Regions from separate parts of the Clostridium sp. JS66 genome, predicted to be linked through region 2. Evidence: riboswitches for the same ligand, from Rfam matches in the RefSeq annotation. Region 2 holds a riboswitch; each other region holds the start of a gene.
What was found. A riboswitch is a leader RNA that binds a small molecule or an ion and turns the genes downstream of it on or off. The one in region 2 is predicted to bind S-adenosylmethionine.

Region 1 (6,707 bases), 1.4 Mb from region 2:
TGTGTTGCAATATGCTTATATTAACCCCAAATTATATATGATAAAGTTGAGTTAATAATTATTTAATAGAGATAATATCTCCTTTTGTTATTTCAACTAAAATTTTTGGAGTTAATTTAAAAACAGCGTTAGGTGTACCAGCAGCAGACCATATTTCATCATATTGCATTAAATCTTCATCAATTAATGTAATAATAGAATCTTTATGACCGATAGGGGGAATACCACCTATGGCAAAACCTGTGTGTTCTAAAACAAAGTCAGCATCTGCTTTTTGAAGTTTTTCGCCTATATGTTCCTTAATGACTTTTTCATTTACTCTATTTGTGCCGCTTGCTATAATTAAGATAGGTTTTTGGGAAGCCTTACCTTTAAAAATTAATGACTTAGCTATTTGACTTACTGTGCAACCTATAGTATTTGCTGCTTCCTGCGCAGTACGAGTAGAATCTGATAACTCAACTACATTAAGTTCAAATCCAAATTCATTGAGTACATTTTGAACTTTTTGAGCACTTTTCTTTAAATTAGATGACATAAAGATTACCTCCTTTAACTTTAATTGTTATTTTTATGTTAAATCATTCTAGTAAATATTAAAACAATTATGTATAATATATTATACATATATACAATATAACAAACAATACATTGGAGGAAAAAAATGAAAGATTTTAATTTAATAATAGGAAAAAATTTAAACAATATTAGAAGACAAAAAGGATTGAGCCTAGATAAGGTTGCTGAACTTACTGGAGTAAGTAAGGGAATGCTAGCACAAATAGAAAAAGGTATTTCAAATCCAACAGTAACTACATTATGGAAAATAGCTACAGGATTGAATGTATCTTTTTCATATTTTATGGAAGAAGAAAATAGAGAAATTGTTTATGTTTCTCATAATAATATTAAACCAATAATAGAAAATGATAAAAAAATGATGGTGTACCCACTGTTTGCTTATGACAATACTAGGAGATTTGAAGTGTTTACTATTGAATTAGAACCAGGATGTGATCATAAATCTGTACCACATAATGAAGGAACAGAAGAATATATTGTTGTTGCAAAAGGAAAGATGGAAGTAGTGATAGGTGGTCTAGTGTATAAACTATCCTATGGAGATGCAATAAGATATTTTGCGAATAGATCTCACTGTTATAGAAATACAACAGATGAAACAGTAATTTTTCAGCATATAATTTATTATTCCAAATAGATATTTAAATTTACAATTATATAAAACAAGTTAAGGATATTATAAATTGAACGAAAATAATAGGAACTATATCTGAAAATTCTGTAAAACATGCTTCTGACATTTTTTATATAAAAGAAAATTTTAATGAATTTGGTAAAAGTATAGAAAATACGGCTAAAATGATGGACGAATTTGATATAATGGCAATTGATATTAAAGAAAGTAATAGTAAATTAAACTTATTGACAGATTCAATAAATGATATATCGTATCAAACTAACTTACTTGCATTAAATGCGTCTATAGAAGCATCTAGAGCAGGAGAAGCTGGAAGAGGATTTAGTGTTGTAACAGATGAGATTAGAATTCTTGCAGAACAATCAAAAATGTCCTCTCAGAATATTAGTGAACTTTTAAAAAATGTTTCTAAACAAAGTAGTAATGTTGTAACTGATACTAAAAATGTAGATTTTCAATTTTCAAATCAAATAGGTATTGTAAATAGTATTGCCAGTTCCTTTAGTGAAATAATTAGTGATATTGAAAAGTTGTTGCCAGGAATAAGTTTGGTTAATAAATCTATCATTGAAGCTAATAATAAAAAAATCTATAATAATAAATAGTTTAGAAAATTCATCTTCTTCTGCAGAAGAAATTTCTACATCTTCTAGAGAAATAGCTGCTCTAGCTGAAGAATTAAGCAGTTCTACTGAGGAAGTTGCTAATGCTTCTGAAAAATTGTTGCATATGATTGATAATGTAATGAACAATGTAAATAAGTTCAAAACATTAAAAGAAAATGAAAAATAAAGAAAGTTCTGTTGACAGAGAAATTGTTTGTTAGTATAATACAAATAATAAATTGAAAATTTGTTTATCAAGAGTGGTGGAGGGACTGGCCCAATGAAACCCGACAACCAGTATTATTTATAATACATTGGTGTCAATTCCTGCAGCTTAAGCTGAAAGATAAGGACAACGCTGTTTATTTAGTTCAAGGCTTTCCTTGAACTTTATTTTTTGTAAAATAATTACATAAGGGAGGATAAAAATGAGCACTTTAGGTAAAAAAATTGGATTTATTGGAGCAGGACAAATGGGAGAAGCTATAATGAGAGGGCTAATAAAAGCAGATCTTGTATCTTCTTGTGATGTATATGTTATGGATATTTTGGATTCTAGACTTCAATATATTAAAGAAAAGTTTGATGTAGTTAATTCAAGTAGTGATAAAAGTACAGGTTACAGTTATTTGGTAGATAACTGTGATATTATATTTTTATGTGTTAAACCACAAGTTATAAAGGAAGTTTTAGAACTTATACAGGATTGTAATTGGCATAAGGAAAATCAGCTTGCAATTTCAATTGTTGGAGGTATAAGTACTTCATTTATTGAAAAATATTTAAAGGAAGTCCCTGTGATTAGAGTAATACCAAATACACCTATGTTAGTTAATGTTGGAGCTTCAGGGGTGGCAAAGGGCAAAAATGCAAAGAATGAACATTCAGAATTAGCTCTTAAAATTTTTAAAGCTCTAGGAGTAACTTATTTAGTGCCTGAAAATTTAATTGATTCTGTAATGGCTATAAGTGGTTGTGGACCTGCATATGTTTATATGCTTATCGAGGCTATGGCCAATGGTGGAGTAGAATTGGGAGTTCCTCGTGAAATGGCTCAAACTTTGGCAGCACAAACAGTTATGGGAGCAGCTAAAATGGTTTTAGAAACTTGCGAACACCCAGGAAGTTTAAAGGATAAGGTTTGCTCTCCAGGAGGATCTACTATTGCAGGAGTTAGAGCTTTAGAACAAGGTGCATTTAGAGGTACCATCATGAATGCTATTGAAGCTGGCAAAGTACGTATGGAAGAAGTTGCAAAAAAATCAGAATAATGATCATGCTTTAAATAATGAAATAATTTAATAATATGGAAGGAAGATAAATTATGGGCAAAATAAGAAGTACCGATGAACCAGTAGGAAGAATGGCGAAGCTTATGGCTGAATTGCATTATTTTATGGCAAAGGAAATGATAGATAGATTAGGTGAAGAAAAAGGAAAAGAAGCAGTTAGAGCTGCCATAACTAAATTTGGTGAAGCAAGAGCTGAAGTTATGCTAGAAGAAGCTAAAGAAAAAGGACTTGAAATAAATGCAGAAACCTTTTCCAAGATAAAAGATATGCCATCAATTTCATGGGAAAAAGATCCAGAAAATCCTTGTGATATGACATATTGTCCTATGCATGATATGTGGGAACAATTAGAAGCTGAAGATATTGGAGCATTATACTGTGAAATAGATGATGTTTTATATAATAAGTTTAATTTAAATTTTGAAAGACCTTTGTGCAAAACTAATGGAGATAAATGTTGTAGATTTATAGTTAAAGATAGAAAATGATCATATAAAATTTATTTTTTAAAGCCAATAAATAAGAACATTATTTTTAAAACTTAAATAAATGCGGTTAAAGTTGGAATTTAAGTTGAAAAATATGTTCTTATTTTGTTTTTAAATAATTTATAGAAACTATTATATTTAAAATTCTATTTTATGTATTTAAAATCTTTATTTATATCTTCGATTTTATCTTTTAATCCTGATGAAGTATATATTTTATAATCAGATGTAGTAATTTCACAGTTTACTTTTGGTAAGTTTTCTACAAATTGAATACCTTTTTCTCTTCCTAATATAAATACAGTTGTTGACAGAAGGTCACAAATCATAGAATTATCATTAAGATTTCCATCAGCTATTATTGTATCACTGATAACACCATTATCTGCAGGATATCCTGTATGTGGATCAATTATATGATGATATCTTTTGCCATTTTTTATAAAATATCTTTCATAGTCGCCTGACGTAGATAAAGCTTTATTAGATATCTCAATGGTTCCAAGAAAATTATCACTGCTATTACTTCTAGGATGTTGAATTGCCACAGACCATGGAGACTTACTTTCATTTTGACCAACAGCGTATATACTGCTATTTCCTAAGTTTATAAGACCATTTTTTATATTGTACTTTTTATAAATTTTTAATACTTCGTCACAAGCAAAGCCTTTAGCAATACCTCCTAAGTCTATAGACATACCTGCCTTTTGAAGCATAATACTGCTGTCAGCTTCATTAATACTGATTTTGTCATACCCTACTAAAGTTAACTTGGATTTTATTTCAGAATCAGAGGGTACTCTCTCGTTTTGAGTTCCAATACCCCATAGTTTTATTAAAGGGCCAGTGGTTATATCCCAGGCACCGTTACTCAATTTTGAGTACTGAATTGATGCTTTAATCATTTTTAGTATCTCAGGATGAACTTTTACATAATTCTTACCAGCAGAATTATTAATCTTACTAACATCGCTAGTATTAATATTGGGGCTTGCCATTTTGTCTAATTCATCTATTTTTTTCAAAGATTCTTCAACTGCAATTTTAGCATTAGGACCATAAGCTTTTAAATCCATAAATGTATCCATTTTAATAGCATTTTGTTCATATAGAGTATTGTTATTAGAGCATGAAGTTAGAGAAAGTGTAATGAAAATACATACAAGTAATAGTGCACTGATTTTTTTCATATTATATATCCTCCTGGTTAAACAAGTTTAGTGAAAATTAGTCATATATGCTCCTCAATTATAGAAAAAGTATACAATTAAGTCAATGGAATTTGTTTAGTAAAAACTTAACTTTTGAAGTTTTTAAAAGAAGTTGCTTCATATTCATACTCATTATATTAAGTTAAAATTTTGTATGTGCGAAAGTTGAGTTAAGAATAATTGAATAAAATTGAGGGATTGGAAAATATATGTTATAATTTCACTTAAAGTAGCATTTGTATATGTATACTAAAGATATTTTTTATTATAAGCATTTTAATTATAAAGAAATTATTAAGTTTTATAAAATACAAAATACAAACTATATAATTAATATGTATGGGAGGAACTAATAGTGAAGGAAAAGCTACTAATAGTTGAAGATGATGAAGCAATTGCAAATATTCTAAAAGAACATCTTGAAAAAGAAGGTTATGAAGTTAATTGGTCATCAACTGGCAAGGAAGGATTGGAGGATTTTAAGAAGTATAAATTCGCATTAATAATGGTAGATATAATGCTGCCGGAAATGGATGGATTTACTCTTTGTAAAAATATAAGATGGATTAATGAAGATATACCAATAATGATACTCAGTGCAAAGCAAACAGATATGGATAAAGTAAAAGGATTAAAACTTGGCGCAGATGATTATATAACTAAACCATTTAGTTTAACTGAAGTTTCTGCAAGGGTAGAAGCGCATTTAAGAAGATATAGAAAAATGGACAAAACTTTACCATCAAATGGTACTTTGAAGTTTAAAAAAGATCTCATTATAATACCAGAAGAAAAGAAGGTTACTATAAATGGAGAAGAAATTCAAATGACATTAAAAGAATTTGAATTGTTACAACTTATGGCTCAAAATCCCAACAAGGTATTTTCAAAGGAAGAACTATATCATCACATATGGAATAGCATGGATTTGGATGGAAATAATACAGTAACAGTACATATTAAAGAAATAAGGGAAAAAATGGGAGATAGCAGTAAAAATCCAGTCTTTATTCAAACTGTGTGGGGGACAGGATATAAATTTATAGGAGAAAAAATATATTAAAAATATAAATAAGGGGGACAAGATAATGAAAGTATTTCTAAAAAAATCTAGCATTTTTATTTTAGCATTTTTTATGTTATTTTCTTCCTGTAATATAGCATTTGTAGGACAAACTGTTTATGCAGCAAATGAAGATATTACAACTACTGAAGTAGGTAAAAACTATTATGGATTCCAACTTACTTCAGTTAAGGAAGAGCCAAAGAGTAAATCCACTGTTATGATGTTTACTCATATAAAAACAGGTGCAAAGCTTATGTATATTAAAAATGATGATACACAAAGAGTTTTTGATATTACATTTCGCACACCTGTTACAGACAATACTGGAGTGAATCACATTATTGAACATTCAGTTCTTGATGGTTCTAAAAATTATCCAGTAAAATCTCCATTTAAAGAAATGCTTAAAGGATCACTTGGCTCATTTATCAATGCTATGACTAGTACTGATTATACTACATTTCCTGTAGCAAGTACTAATGAACAAGATCTTAAAAATCTTATGGGAGTATATTTAGATGCAGTATTTTATCCAAAACTAACTACTGATCCAAATATATTCAAACAAGAAGGTTGGAGATATGAGCTTCCATCAAAGGATTCACCTCTTTCAGTCAATGGAGTTGTGTATAATGAAATGAAAGGTAATTATTCTAATCCTCAGTGGCTTTTGCGTAGCGCAATAAATCAATCACTTTTCCCTGATACATCTTCTAAGTGGGACTCAGGTGGAAATCCAGATGTTATTCCTAATCTTACAAGGGAACAATTAATTTCAACTTATAAGAAAAATTATACACCTTCAAATAGTTATATATATTTA
Region 2 (6,707 bases):
GAATTGAAACATCATAAGTACAGATTTGCCATTGCGAGCAAATCAGGTGTAAGTATTGATGAACATTTTGGGCATGCGTCAGAATTTTATATATACGACATGATAAATGATGAAATTAAATTTCGAGAGAAGAGAAAAGTAAATAAGTACTGTAATGGAGTATATGATTGTGGAGAACATGAGGACAAAATAGAAAATATAATAAAAAATGTAATTGATTGTAATGCTGTGCTTGTGGTCAGAGCAGGATTTGAGCCTATGGATAGGCTCTATGAGAAGGGAATAAGAGTATTTGAAATGTACCAGGAAATTAATAAAGGTATAAAAAAAGCTGTTGAATTACTTAAAAAAAATAAATAAATTCAAATTTAGGAGGAATATATTATGAGACAAATAGCTATTTATGGAAAAGGTGGAATAGGTAAATCTACAACTACACAAAATTTAACTGCAGGTTTATCTGAAATAGGAAAAAAGGTTATGGTAGTTGGATGTGATCCAAAGGCAGACTCTACAAGATTACTTTTAGGTGGACTTGCACAGAGAACAGTACTGGATACTTTAAGGGAAGAAGGAGAAGATGTAGATTTAAATTATATATTGAAAAAAGGCTTTAATGGAATAAAGTGCGTAGAATCAGGCGGACCTGAACCAGGTGTAGGATGCGCTGGAAGAGGTATTATAACATCTATAAACATGCTTGAAAGACTTGGCGCATATACTGAAGATTTGGATTATGTTTTTTATGATGTTTTAGGAGATGTTGTATGCGGTGGTTTTGCTATGCCAATTCGTGAAGGAAAGGCAAAAGAAATATATATAGTGGCTAGTGGAGAAATGATGGCACTCTATGCAGCAAATAATATATCAAAGGGAATAAAAAAATATGCCAATAAAGGTGGCGTTAGATTAGGTGGAATTATATGCAACAGCAGAAAAGTAGACAATGAAAGGGGAGTATTGGAGGCATTTGCAGAGGAATTAGGTACACAGCTTATTTATTTTGTACCAAGAGACAATGTAGTTCAAAGGGCAGAAATTAATAAACAAACTGTAATACAATTTGATTCTAAATCAAATCAGGCAAATGAATACAGATCACTAGCAGAGGCAATAGAAAAAAATAAGAACTTTGTAATTCCAAAACCTATGTCACAAAAAAGGTTGGAAGAAATAATTTTGCAAAATGGATTGGTAGAGCAAGTAGTGTAAAATACCATAATTAGAAAGTTGATGAGGAGGTAAAGTTAATGAAATTTAATCTTAAAACTTCAGTAGTAAAAACTCGTGAACAGCGGCTTGGAACTATTATTGGATGGAAAACTGGAAAGGCTTCAGAACTTTCCAGGGATTCTGCTTATACGTGTTCAGGTTGTAAAGGAAATGGTGGAAAAAGGTTGTGTGAAGCTTCAGGACCCTTTACCCAAGGTTCTACTTGTAGTGAACAAATGGTAGAATGTCAGGCTGGCAATGTAAGAGATGCAGTATTAATTCAACATGCACCAATAGGTTGTGGTACAGGACAGGTAGCTTATAATTCCATATATAGAAATGGTCTTGCTATTAGAAATTTACCTGTTGAAAATATACAAATAATAAATACAAATATAAAAGAAACTGATATGGTGTTTGGTGCACTAGACAAGCTGGAACAATCCATAAAGGATGCATGGAATAGACATCATCCTAAAGCAAATTTTGTTGCTACTTCATGTGCTTCGGGAATTATAGGGGAGGATATAGATAGTGTTGCAACTAGAATGCAAGAGGAACTTAGAATACCTGTTGTACCAATGCCATGTGAAGGTTTTATGTCAAAGCACTGGAGTACTGGTTTTGATGCTACACAGCATGGAATTCTAAGGCAGATAGTAAATAAAAACCCTAAAAAGCAAGAAAACCTTGTAAATGTAATTAATCTCTGGGGAAGTGATGTTTTTACACCTATATTGGGGGAGCTTGGACTTAAAGTAAATTATGTTATTGATTTAGCTGAAGTAGAAGATTTGGAAAAGCTTTCAGAAGCTGCTGCAACCATTACGTTTTGTCATACATTATCTTCTTATATGGCAGCTGTTTTGGAAGAACAATTTGGGGTACCGGAAATTAAAGCACCACAACCTTATGGAATTGCAGGGACTGATGCATGGATAAGAGAAATTGCAAAGGTTACGCATAGGGAAGAAAAAGCAGAAGCCTATATAGAGAGAGAGCATAAGAGAATAGCACCAAGGCTTAAAGAGCTTAAAGAACTTTTAAAAGGCAAAAAAGGTTACGCAGCTACAGGTTCAGCATATTCTCATGGACTTATTGCAGTACTCAAGGAACTTGGAATTCAAGTTGATGGTTCTCTTGTATTTCATCATGATCCTGTATATGACAGTAATGATCCAAGTAAAGACTCTTTAAAATTTCTAGTGGATAACTACGATGATGTTCCTAACTTTAGCGTGAGCAATAGACAGCAGTTTCAGTTTTATGGACTACTAAAAAATGTAAATCCAGACTTTATTCTTATAAGACATAATGGTTTAGCACCTCTTGCGTCTCGTATGGGAATTCCAGCAGCACCACTTGGTGATGAACATCATGCAATAGGCTATCAGGGAATTTTAAATTTAGGGGAGACCATTCTTGAAATATTAGCTCATAAAAAATTTCATCAAGATTTGAAAGAACATGTAAAATTACCTTATACAAAATGGTGGCTTGATCAGAAAGATCCATATATACTTGAAAAGCAAAATTATGCAGTGGAATAGGAGTGAAAATAGTGACAAATACAAAAAATGTAGAAAAATCAAATTCAATAGAACAGGTTAGATATGGATGCGCCATTGGAGCAATGCATAGTGTTTTTGCAATTCCAAGGGTTATTCCAATTACCCACTGCGGGCCAGGATGCGCTGATAAACAAACTTCCAACATATCCTTTTATAATGGATTTCAAGGAGGAGGTTATGGAGGTGGATCTGTTATACCAAGTACTAATATACACGAAAAAGAAGTAGTATTTGGAGGTGAAAATAGATTAAGAGAATTAATAGAATCCTCTTTTAAAGTCTTAGATGCAGATTTATTTGTAGTTATGACAGGATGCGTACCAGAAACTGTAGGAGATGATGTGGGAGCTGTAGTAAGTGAGTTTCAGGATCAAGGTTTACCTGTAGTATATGCTGAAACGGGAGGATTTAAAGGAAATAATTTTATAGGGCATGAACTTGTAACAGAGGCTATTATTGATCAATATGTGGGAGATTATAAGGGGCCTTTGAAAAAAGGGCTTGTAAATGTGTGGTCTCTTCTTCCATATCATAATACTTTTTGGAGAGGTGATCTTGCAGAGATCAAAAGAATTTTGGAAGGTGTAGGTTTTGAAGTCAATATTTTATTTGGACATGAGAGTAGTGGAATTTCAGAATGGAAAAATATTAAAAAGGCACAGTTCAACCTTGTACTTTCTCCATGGCTTGGACTTAAAACTGCAGAATATTTAAAGAAAAAGTATGGTCAGCCCTACTTGCATATCCCTATAATTCCTATATGAGCAAAGGAAACTAGCAGTTTTTTGAGAAAAGTAGTTGATTTTTCAGGAATAGATAAAAATAAGGCAGAAGAATTTATTGAGAGTGAAGAAAGAAAATACTATAAATATTTAGAGGATTTTTCTGACTTTTATGCAGAGTATTGGTGGGGGTTACCAGCCAAATTTGCAATTGTAGGTGATAGTGCATACAACTTAGCTATAACAAAGTTTTTAGTAAATCAGCTAGGACTTATACCTGCAAAACAAATTGTAACTGAAAACCCACCAGAGAAATATAGATATATCATTAGAGAAGAATATAAAAATATAGCAGAAGATGTTTCATTGGACGTGGAATTTGAAGAAGACAGTTATACCATTCATGATAAAGTAAGAAAAACTGATTTTGGGCATAAACCTCCAATTATTTTTGGAACTACTTGGGAAAGAGATCTAGCAAAAGAATTAAAAGGTTCTATAGTTGAAATAGGATTTCCAGCATCTTATGAAGTTGTCATATCAAAATCTTATGTAGGTTATAGAGGGGCACTTACACTGCTTGAAAAAATATACACTACCATAGTTAGTGCTAGTGCCTAGTTTTATGCAACCATAAAAGATATGGATTCCAATCTCATATTAAAAAATTGTAAATTAAATATTGACATATTAAAATGTGACTAATATAATAATATATAACATATACGAATAGTATGAAATATCTAAGGAAAATTTGAAAACTTAATATGATATATTCTTATCAAGAGAGGTGGAGGGATTGGCCCTTTGAAGCCTCGGCAGCGGATTCTTTTTTAGAATACTGTGCCAAATCCAACAAAATTATTTTTGAGAGATAAGAAGAGCAGTATTTATAATGCATTAAAACCTCTTCTTTTGTAGAAGAGGTTTTTATTTTCAAATAATGGGATTAAAGTGGAGGGGGTAATGTGATAAATAGTAGCAGAGGTAAGGCTGGTATTTCAGAAGAAAATTTAAATAAACTTTTAGAAATGTTGAAAACTGTTAAATATGGTTCTGTAATTTTAGTTATTCAGGATGGGGTAGTTGTACAAATAGAAAAAAATGAAAAGGTGAGACTAGTGTAGATTAGGAATTGAACAAATTTCATTTTTAACTTTTAAAATATAAAGAGGAGGATACAAGAATGAGTGTAGAAAGTGTGAGAAATTTTTTTAAAGAGAGGAATCAAGAAGATCCAGTATTTGAATTGGAGGATAGTGGGGCTACAGTGGATCTTGCAGCTCAGGTTATAGGTGTTGAAGCTAAGTTTATTGCTAAAACACTGGCATTTAAATTGAAGGAAAAGGATATATTGGTTGTAACTCGTGGTGATGCTAGAATAGACAATAAAAAATTTAGAACTTATTTTAAAACAAAAGCTAAAATGCTTGGTTTAGATGAAGTAGAAGAAATAACAGGGCATCCAGTTGGGGGCGTGTGTCCATTTGGATTGAAAAATCCTATAGATATTTATATAGATGTATCTGTAAAAGATTTTGATTTTGTATATCCAGCAGCAGGTTCGAGAACAACTGCACTTAAGATATCGCCAGAAAGAATTCAAGGGCTTACTAATGCTGAATGGGTTGATGTCTGTCAAGAATAGTATACAGAACTTTAGTAAGGAAAAGTGGTAAATATTACTTTTCCTATTGACATACTAATAAATAGTATATATAATAATATCAATGAGAAAAACATATAGGAATAGTAGGAAAAGTAAAGATGAGAAGAAGTAAGTAAATGGAAGCTGGCAGAGAGAAATCTCCATTGGGTGTAAGAGATTTTGAGTGAAAGTTAACTGAAATGCGTCTCGGAGCTCTGAATCGAAATTTAGTAGACTTCAGTGGGTACGCCCATTAAAGCGTTGAGGTATTATTGTACCAATATTTATGAGTTGTTATGTATTCTATTTTTGATGCATAATAAACAGAGTGGAACCGCGGAAGTTAACTTCTGCCTCTGTATTGAGGCAGGAGTTTTTTGTGTCCAAAAATATATTAAATTATTAAAATTAGGAGGATTGTCATGAATTCTGTAGAGTATTTTAATTCCATAGCAAATCAATGGAATGTGATAAGAGAGGAGTATTTTGAAGAAAAGCTAAAATATACAGCACTTTCTCAATTTGATATAAAAGATAAAATATGTGCAGATTTAGGGTGTGGCACAGGTTTTATATCATTAGCATTACTGGAGAAAGCTAAAATTGTTTTTTCGATAGATAACTCTAAAAATATGCTTAAAGAACTGCATAGTACAGCTTCCAAAAAAGGCTTAAAAGATATATATCCTATTAGTGGTTCTATGGAAAACTTGCCTTTGTTTGATAAATCAATAGATAGAGTTTTTATAAATATGGCTTTACATCATATATTTGATGCAAAAAAAGCAATAGAAGAAATGTTTAGAGTACTTAAAAAGGATGGAACAGTAGTTATAACAGATGTAGAGGAGCACAATGGAGAGTGGGCTAGAACAGAAATGCATGATGAGTGGCTTGGTTTTTCACATGAACAGATAAAGAATTGGCTTAAGGAAGCTGGCTTTAGCCAAGTTCAAGTAAACAGTACAGAACTTAAATGTAAAGGCTATTCAAGTAAAGGAGAATATACAGAAACAGGAATATTTGTAGCAAAAGGAATTAAGGAGGAATAAAAAATGGATATTGAATCATTATTAATACATGGAGGAGTGGATGGAGATAAAACTACAGGTGCTGTAAATGTGCCTATTTATCAAACGTCTACGTACAGACAGTTAGAACTGGGAGTAAATAGTGGATATGAATACTCAAGAACAGGTAATCCAACAAGATATGCACTAGAAAAACTTATTTCAGATTTAGAGGGAGGTTATGCAGGTTTTGCATTTGCCTCTGGAATGGCAGCAATAACAGCAGCCTTAATGCTTTTTAAGAGTGGAGATAAAGTTTTAATATCAGATAATGTATATGGAGGAAGCTTTAGAGTTTTAGATAAGGTATTTAAAAATTTTAATCTTGAATACGAACTTGTAGACACAAGTAATGAAAAGCTTGTGGAGGAAAAGGTTACAGATAATGTTAAAGCTATATTTATAGAAACACCAACAAACCCACTTATGACCATAACAGATATAAATAAGATAGCTGGTATAGCAAAGAATCATGGAATATTAA
Region 3 (6,707 bases), 110 kb from region 2:
TCCTCTTCACACATTTTATCTTCTGGAATAACAGCATCAGTTAAAACTGATACAAGCCTTACCCTTGGGCCAAACTCCTTTGTAAGTAAAGTGTGATTACATCCAATAGTACCAAGTCCAGCATATTTGCCTGCTAAAACATGAGAAAAAGCAGCTTCTGGCTTTTTAACAAGTACAGAAATATCACCATAGCAATCCCTTGGAAAGAAAAATGCTTTGTGTCCCTTCTTATTAAGATAATTTGCAAGCTTATATGCCATATCATCTAATAGCCGATTTGTAGTATTATACAATTCAGAATAAACAACTGAAGGAGTTGTTTCGAGCATAGGTAAAAATATTTGCAATCCTAAAACAATAACTATTTTAGTTCCAGGCCATATGTTTTCAGGGAAAAATTCTGGCTTAGTATCCTTAAATTCTTCCCATCTTTGGACAGGAGCAAATCCTATAAGATTTGCTCCCATTCTTTCTGCTTCCTCAATAATAGATACTTTTAGTTCATAACCTTCATTGTTATCAATCATATCAAAAACTCCTTAATAAACACTGACTTTTAAAACACAGGTACTTGAGCACCTTTATATGTTTCTTTTATAAACTGCTTTATATCATCGCTTTGATAAGCTTTAACTACTTTTTTATAAGCCTCATTATCCTTATCCTTTTCTCTAGCAGCTATTAAATTTATATAAGGCTTAGCTTTATCATTAGTAACGTCTTCTATAAGTATAGAATCTTTAACTGGATTAAATTTTGCATCTATTGCAACTCCGCTATTTATTATAGCTGCATCAACATCTTGAAGAGACCTTGGAATTTGAGTTGCTGCAAGCTCTACAAATTGAATATTTTTTGGATTTTCTGATATATCCTTAAGTGTTGGTAAATTTCCTACACCATCTTTTAATTTTATTAATCCTACACTTTGAAGTAAGTTTAGACCTCTACCTTCATTAGTTGCATCATTAGGAATAGCTATCTTACCACCATTTTTAATGTCCTTAACAGATTTTAAAGTTTTTGAATATACTGCAAGAGGTGCAAGCACAGTATCGCCTATAGCAGTTATTTGCAAATTATGTTCTTTTTTAAACTTATCTAAATAAGCATGATGTTGAAATGAATTTAAATCAATTTCTCCCTGAGCAAGTGCTAAGTTAGGACGTACATAATCTGAAAAACTAACTATCTGTAAATCAATATTGTCCTTTGCAACTTTTTCTTTAACTTTATCCCATATCTTATGATCATCGCCTGTTATACCTATCTTTACTACCTGTTTTTTATTAGAACTGCTTTCCTGTGAACTACTGCTTGCTCCACAACCTGATAAAAGTCCCAAAGATAATGTTATTGCTAAAAATATACCTGTAAATTTTTTCATGAATCTTCTTCCTCCTTTTAGTCGGAAACACTGAGTAGTTAATCCTACTCGCTTCCGCTCATGAACTACTCGTTAAAGTCCATTTAGGACTTTAACCTCTTGAAAATTAATGTGTTACTAATCTTGATAAAATATCTCCTAAAAATTGAATAATATTAACAATAATTAAAAGTACAATTATTGTAGCTACCATAATATCAGTTTCAAAATATTGATATCCATAGCGTATTGCAAAATCACCAAGTCCACCACCTCCAACAGTACCTGCCATAGCTGATAGTCCAATTAAACTTATAATGGTTATGGTCACAGCATGAATAATGCCTGGCAATCCTTCTTTTAACATTACTCTAAATATGATTTCTAAAGGACCTGAACCCATAGCCTGGGCAGCTTCAATTACTCCTTTATCTATATCAAGTAGTGCTGATTCAATTTGTCTTGCAAAGAAAGGGGTACATCCAAATATAAGTGGAACAAGAGCCCCTTTAGTACCTATGGTAGTACCTACTAAAAGTCTTGTAACTGGAATAATAGCTGCAAGAAGAATAATAAATGGTATAGATCTAAATATATTAATTATTTTTGCAAACACTCCATTAATAATTTTATTTTCTAATATATTTCCTTCCCTTGTAACTACCAATGTAACTCCTAAAATAACTCCAATAATTGCTGATATAATTCCTGAAATAGCAACCATATAGAAAGTTTCAAATAATGCTTTTATCATATCTGGATAGAGTTTTATTAAATTCGGTGCTATATTATTTAAATATTCATTCAATCTTATCGCCTCCATGAAATTTTTAGCACTTAATTACTGCTAATTTTTAATTTTTTATCATCTTTTTTAATATCTATTGTATCTACAGAAATATTATTTTCTTCTAAATATTTTATTGAACTTGCTATACCTTCATTAGATCCATTTAACTTTACTATCAAATTACCAATTGGAGTATTCTGGATGATTTCTATGTTCCCAAATAATATACTTGCATCTACCCTAAATTTCCTTGAAATTTTAGAAATGAACGCATGACCTGTTTTTTCTCCTGTAAATGATATTCTTACTACCTTCTCTCCTTCTGTAATTTCATTAAAAGCAAAATTTTCTTTTTTAAGAAAATCATAAATTTTTTCATAGTGAAATAATGAACCTATAAATCGTTTTGTTATATCTGCTTTTGGATTTGTAAATATGTCTATTACAGATCCTTGTTCTACTATTTGTCCTCCATCAATTACTGCTGCCTTCTGACAAATCTCCTTAACAACCTCCATTTGATGAGTTATAATCACTATAGTTAATTTTAGCTTTTCATTAATGTCCTTAAGTAATTTCAAAATTGCTCCAGTAGTTTGCGGATCTAAAGCTGAAGTTGCTTCATCACATAAAAGTACTTCGGGATCATTGGCTAAAGCTCTAGCAATACCTACTCTTTGTTTCTGTCCACCACTTAACTGTGAAGGATAAACATTAACTTTTTCTTCAAGTTCCACTAGTTTTAAAAGACTTAGTACTTTTTCTTTTATCTCTTGTTTACTCAATCCTTTACCCTTTAAAGGATAAGCTACATTTTCAAATACAGTTCTACTTCTCATAAGATTGAAATTTTGAAATATCATACCAATTTTTTCTCTGCTTTTCCTAAGTTCTTTTGTCGATAGCTGCATTAAGTTTTTCTCATTTACAATTACATCTCCTGAAGTAGGCTTTTCCAATAAATTTATACATCGAATCAAAGTACTTTTACCAGCTCCACTATATCCTATAATTCCATAAATTTCACCAGCTTTGATCTTAAGATTAATTTCTTTTAAAGCTTCCACCTCAACATTTCCATTTGTATAAATTTTTTTAATGTTTTTTAGCCATATCATTTTTGTCCCTCCCTAATTTATACTTGCTTAATTATTTAAAAAATAAAAAATCCTCTTCGAAGAAGAGGATTCCCATTATAAAAAATCGTACTAAAGTACATAAATTTTCTATACCATCTCATCTTCCAGAACAAAGTTCTGCTGGAATTAGCACCTTTACATGCTCACTGCATGTGGTTGCTGAAACTTCATAGGGCCAGTCCCTCAGTTTCTCTTGATAAGGTAAAAAATATTCACTTTTAAATTTATGTTTCTGTCTCAAACAATTAAGTATTTAATGATTTACATTATAATTATAATTTTCCATACTGTCAATACTTTTATAATTAAAATTTATACTTTTTTAATTGAATATATATAAAAACACTTTAAAAAAAGGTTAAATATAGCAATAATATATTTAATGATATTATTATAGCTGCTATTAATCCGCCTAAAATTTTAGTATATTTGCCATTAGCTAATTCACCCATTAAATCCTTACGATTTGATATATATAACATTTGAATAATTGGAAATGGAAGTATAAAACTTAAAGCAACTTGACTTAGCACAAGCACATACATTGGATTGATTCCCATAGCTATAATTACCATAGCTGGTGACATAGTTATAAGTCTTCTTAAGTTTATTGGAATACTTAAATTAACAAAACCTTTCATGATAGTCTGACCTGCTATAGTTCCTACTGCAGAAGAAGATAAACCTGATGCCAAAAGTGCAATTCCAAAAGCGCCACTTGAGAAAGCTCCTAATAAAGGCTGTAATGATTTATGTGCTTCTTCTATAGTACCAACTGCTATTCCATTTTTATAAAACACTGCAGCAGATACTATAACCATTGCAGCATTAACTATAAATGCAATATTCATGGCTACAAATATATCTATTTTTTCCATCTTAAGATGTTGTAATTTGTCTAAATTAGATGAACCTGATTTTCTATATTGAACTAAATGAGAATGCAGGTATATTACATGAGGCATGACTGTAGCTCCAAGCATACCAACAGCAATTAAAACTGCTTCATTATTAGGTAACATAGGAACTATGGTATGCACACCAACTTCAATCCAATCTGGTTTGGAAAGGAATAATTCTATGGTATAAGCTGTACAAATTACAGTTATCAATAAAGTTATAATAATTTCTATAACTCTTTGACCATATTTCTCCATATATACTATTGCAAAGGTTATTACTCCAGTTAAAAAGCCTGCATATATTAATGGGATTCTAAACAATAAATATAATCCTAAAGTTCCACCAAGAAACTCTGCTAAATCAGTTGCCATCGCTCCTAATTCAGCAACAATCCAAAAAATCCAATTCACAGATTTTGGAAAAACTTCAGCACACATTTCTGGAAGATTTTTTCCTGTTGCTATACCCAGTTTCGCAGACATAGTTTGTAGAAATATAGCCATTATATTACTAAACAGTATTACCCAAATGAGCTCATAATTGAATTTAGCTCCACCAGTTATATTGGTTGCAAAATTTCCTGGATCAATATATGCTACACTAATAACAAATGCAGGTCCTAGATATTTTAATAACTGTTTTATTTTAGTAAGCATTTTATTATTTTGAGCATCAATGACTGTTAGCTCGTTAGGAACAACATTTAACTCAATTGCACTTCTATCACTTCTCATCATTATACACCTCAGCTATTTATTTTATTTTCCTGATATAATATAATTTATTAGGGGCTAAGTATCTTAACCTAGCCTAAGTTTGTTTCAGTAATATAATTATGCATTGCATTTTAAGAATGTTACCTTATAAAGTAATTTTTTCTTATAATCAAACATATATATATAGTTTATAAGGAGTGATTAATTTGAAAATATACCTAACAAGGCATGGCGAAACAGAATGGAATAAAGAGCTTAGAATGCAGGGATGGAAAAATTCCAATCTTACAGAAAAAGGTATTGAAGATGCCAAAAGTCTTGGAAACCGTCTTAAAAATATAGATTTTGATTTAATTTATAGTAGTCCTTTAAAAAGAGCCTTAGATACGGCAAAGTACATTCGAGGAATGAAAAATACAAAAATAGTAATAAATGAAAATTTTAAAGAAATGAATTTTGGATTATGGGAAGGAATGAATGAAGAAGAATTAACAACACATTATCCAAAAGAATATAAAATTTTTCTCCAAAAACCACAACTATTTAAACCTTTTGGAGGTGAAACTTTTTTAGAACTTGTAAAAAGAATAGAAAATGGCTTATATGATGTTATTGATAATAATAACAGCGCTGACAATATACTAATTGTAGCTCATGCTGTTGTTATTAAGGCTATTATGAAAATAGTTAAAGGATATGGAATTGAAAAATTGTGGAGTCTTCCATTCATACGTGGTACAAGCATTACTGTTTTAGAAGTAGAAAATAGAAATATAAAAATTTTATTAGAGGGTGATACATCACATGTCCTCTAATGTACATAAAGTGTAAATTCTTTTATTTTAAATATAAATAGAATATAATATAATTATTAAAATAGAAGTTGAGGTGTTTTATAATGAAATTTAAATTTGATCATAACAATATTAATGTTTTAGACTTAGAAAAAAGTATTAAATTTTACAAAGAGGCTCTTGGACTAGAAGAAGTAAGAAGACATCATTCTTCAGATGGAAGCTTTACATTAGCATTTTTAAAGTCAAGTGAGGGAGACCATCAAATTGAGCTTACATGGCTTAAGGATAGAAAAGAGCCATATAATTTAGGAGATAATGAAATACATATGGCAGTAAGAACAGATGACTATGAAGCTGCTCATAAAAAGCATAAGGAAATGGGCTGTATATGCTATGAAAATGAAGAAATGGGACTTTATTTTATAGCAGATCCAGATGGATATTGGACTGAGATATTGGCTTTTAAGGCATCAGAAATTAAGTAGGTTAGTATCAAACAATCTCATGTAATTTTTACCATGGTAAAGCTGATTTAAGTGAGAGGCGGGATGTATTTTGAATAAATTAAAAATACATTATTTATACAATAGCGGATTTTGTGTAGAAACTCCAAATTGTATTTTTATATTTGATTATTATAACGATAAATGTACAGAAAATGAAAAATCACTAAAAAATGGGGTAATAAGTGAAGATTTGCTAAAAACTGAAAAAGCAATATATGTTTTTACATCTCATAGCCACTATGATCATTTCAATCCTTTAATATTTGACTTCACCAAATTTAATTCTAATGTAAAGTACATTTTAAGTAGTGATATAAAAAACATAAGAGAAGATGTAAATTCCTTTATTGTAAAAAAAGGCGAAACAATAAAAATAGACAATTTAATTATAAAAGTATATGGTTCTACAGATGAAGGTGTATCTTTTTTAGTAAATTTCAATGATTTTAATATATTCCATGCAGGAGATTTAAATTGGTGGCACTGGAAG

Region 1: it holds a riboswitch for S-adenosylmethionine, as region 2 does, so the genes downstream of both, proC (pyrroline-5-carboxylate reductase) here and Q6H37_RS08835 (YezD family protein) in region 2, are expected to answer to the same signal.
Region 3: it holds a riboswitch for S-adenosylmethionine, as region 2 does, so the genes downstream of both, Q6H37_RS08405 (methionine ABC transporter ATP-binding protein) here and Q6H37_RS08835 (YezD family protein) in region 2, are expected to answer to the same signal.

The regions. Positions count from the first base shown of each region.
Region 1 covers NZ_CP131467.1:3,255,061-3,261,767, reverse strand. The annotation lists gene Q6H37_RS15235 (YbaK/EbsC family protein) at 59-538, opposite strand; gene Q6H37_RS15230 (XRE family transcriptional regulator) at 665-1,219, shown strand; gene Q6H37_RS15225 (methyl-accepting chemotaxis protein) at 1,381-1,824, shown strand; gene Q6H37_RS15220 (hypothetical protein) at 1,787-2,011, shown strand; SAM riboswitch class I at 2,073-2,177, shown strand; gene proC (pyrroline-5-carboxylate reductase) at 2,253-3,095, shown strand; gene Q6H37_RS15210 (L-2-amino-thiazoline-4-carboxylic acid hydrolase) at 3,149-3,604, shown strand; gene Q6H37_RS15205 (FAD:protein FMN transferase) at 3,751-4,797, opposite strand; gene Q6H37_RS15200 (response regulator transcription factor) at 5,174-5,881, shown strand; gene Q6H37_RS15195 (insulinase family protein) at 5,907-6,707, shown strand, end outside.
Region 2 covers NZ_CP131467.1:1,877,337-1,884,043, forward strand. The annotation lists gene nifB (nitrogenase cofactor biosynthesis protein NifB) at 1-360, shown strand, start outside; gene nifH (nitrogenase iron protein) at 385-1,212, shown strand; gene Q6H37_RS08825 (nitrogenase component 1) at 1,251-2,762, shown strand; partial or broken gene Q6H37_RS08830 (nitrogenase component 1) at 2,774-4,126, shown strand; SAM riboswitch class I at 4,281-4,386, shown strand; gene Q6H37_RS08835 (YezD family protein) at 4,474-4,632, shown strand; gene Q6H37_RS08840 (YbaK/EbsC family protein) at 4,692-5,153, shown strand; T-box leader at 5,261-5,514, shown strand; gene Q6H37_RS08845 (class I SAM-dependent methyltransferase) at 5,576-6,205, shown strand; gene Q6H37_RS08850 (trans-sulfuration enzyme family protein) at 6,209-6,707, shown strand, end outside.
Region 3 covers NZ_CP131467.1:1,770,592-1,777,298, reverse strand. The annotation lists gene Q6H37_RS08420 (epoxyqueuosine reductase) at 1-527, opposite strand, end outside; gene Q6H37_RS08415 (MetQ/NlpA family ABC transporter substrate-binding protein) at 557-1,387, opposite strand; gene Q6H37_RS08410 (methionine ABC transporter permease) at 1,494-2,174, opposite strand; gene Q6H37_RS08405 (methionine ABC transporter ATP-binding protein) at 2,204-3,274, opposite strand; SAM riboswitch class I at 3,390-3,498, opposite strand; gene Q6H37_RS08400 (Nramp family divalent metal transporter) at 3,643-4,854, opposite strand; gene Q6H37_RS08395 (histidine phosphatase family protein) at 5,121-5,729, shown strand; gene Q6H37_RS08390 (VOC family protein) at 5,813-6,196, shown strand; gene Q6H37_RS08385 (MBL fold metallo-hydrolase) at 6,267-6,707, shown strand, end outside.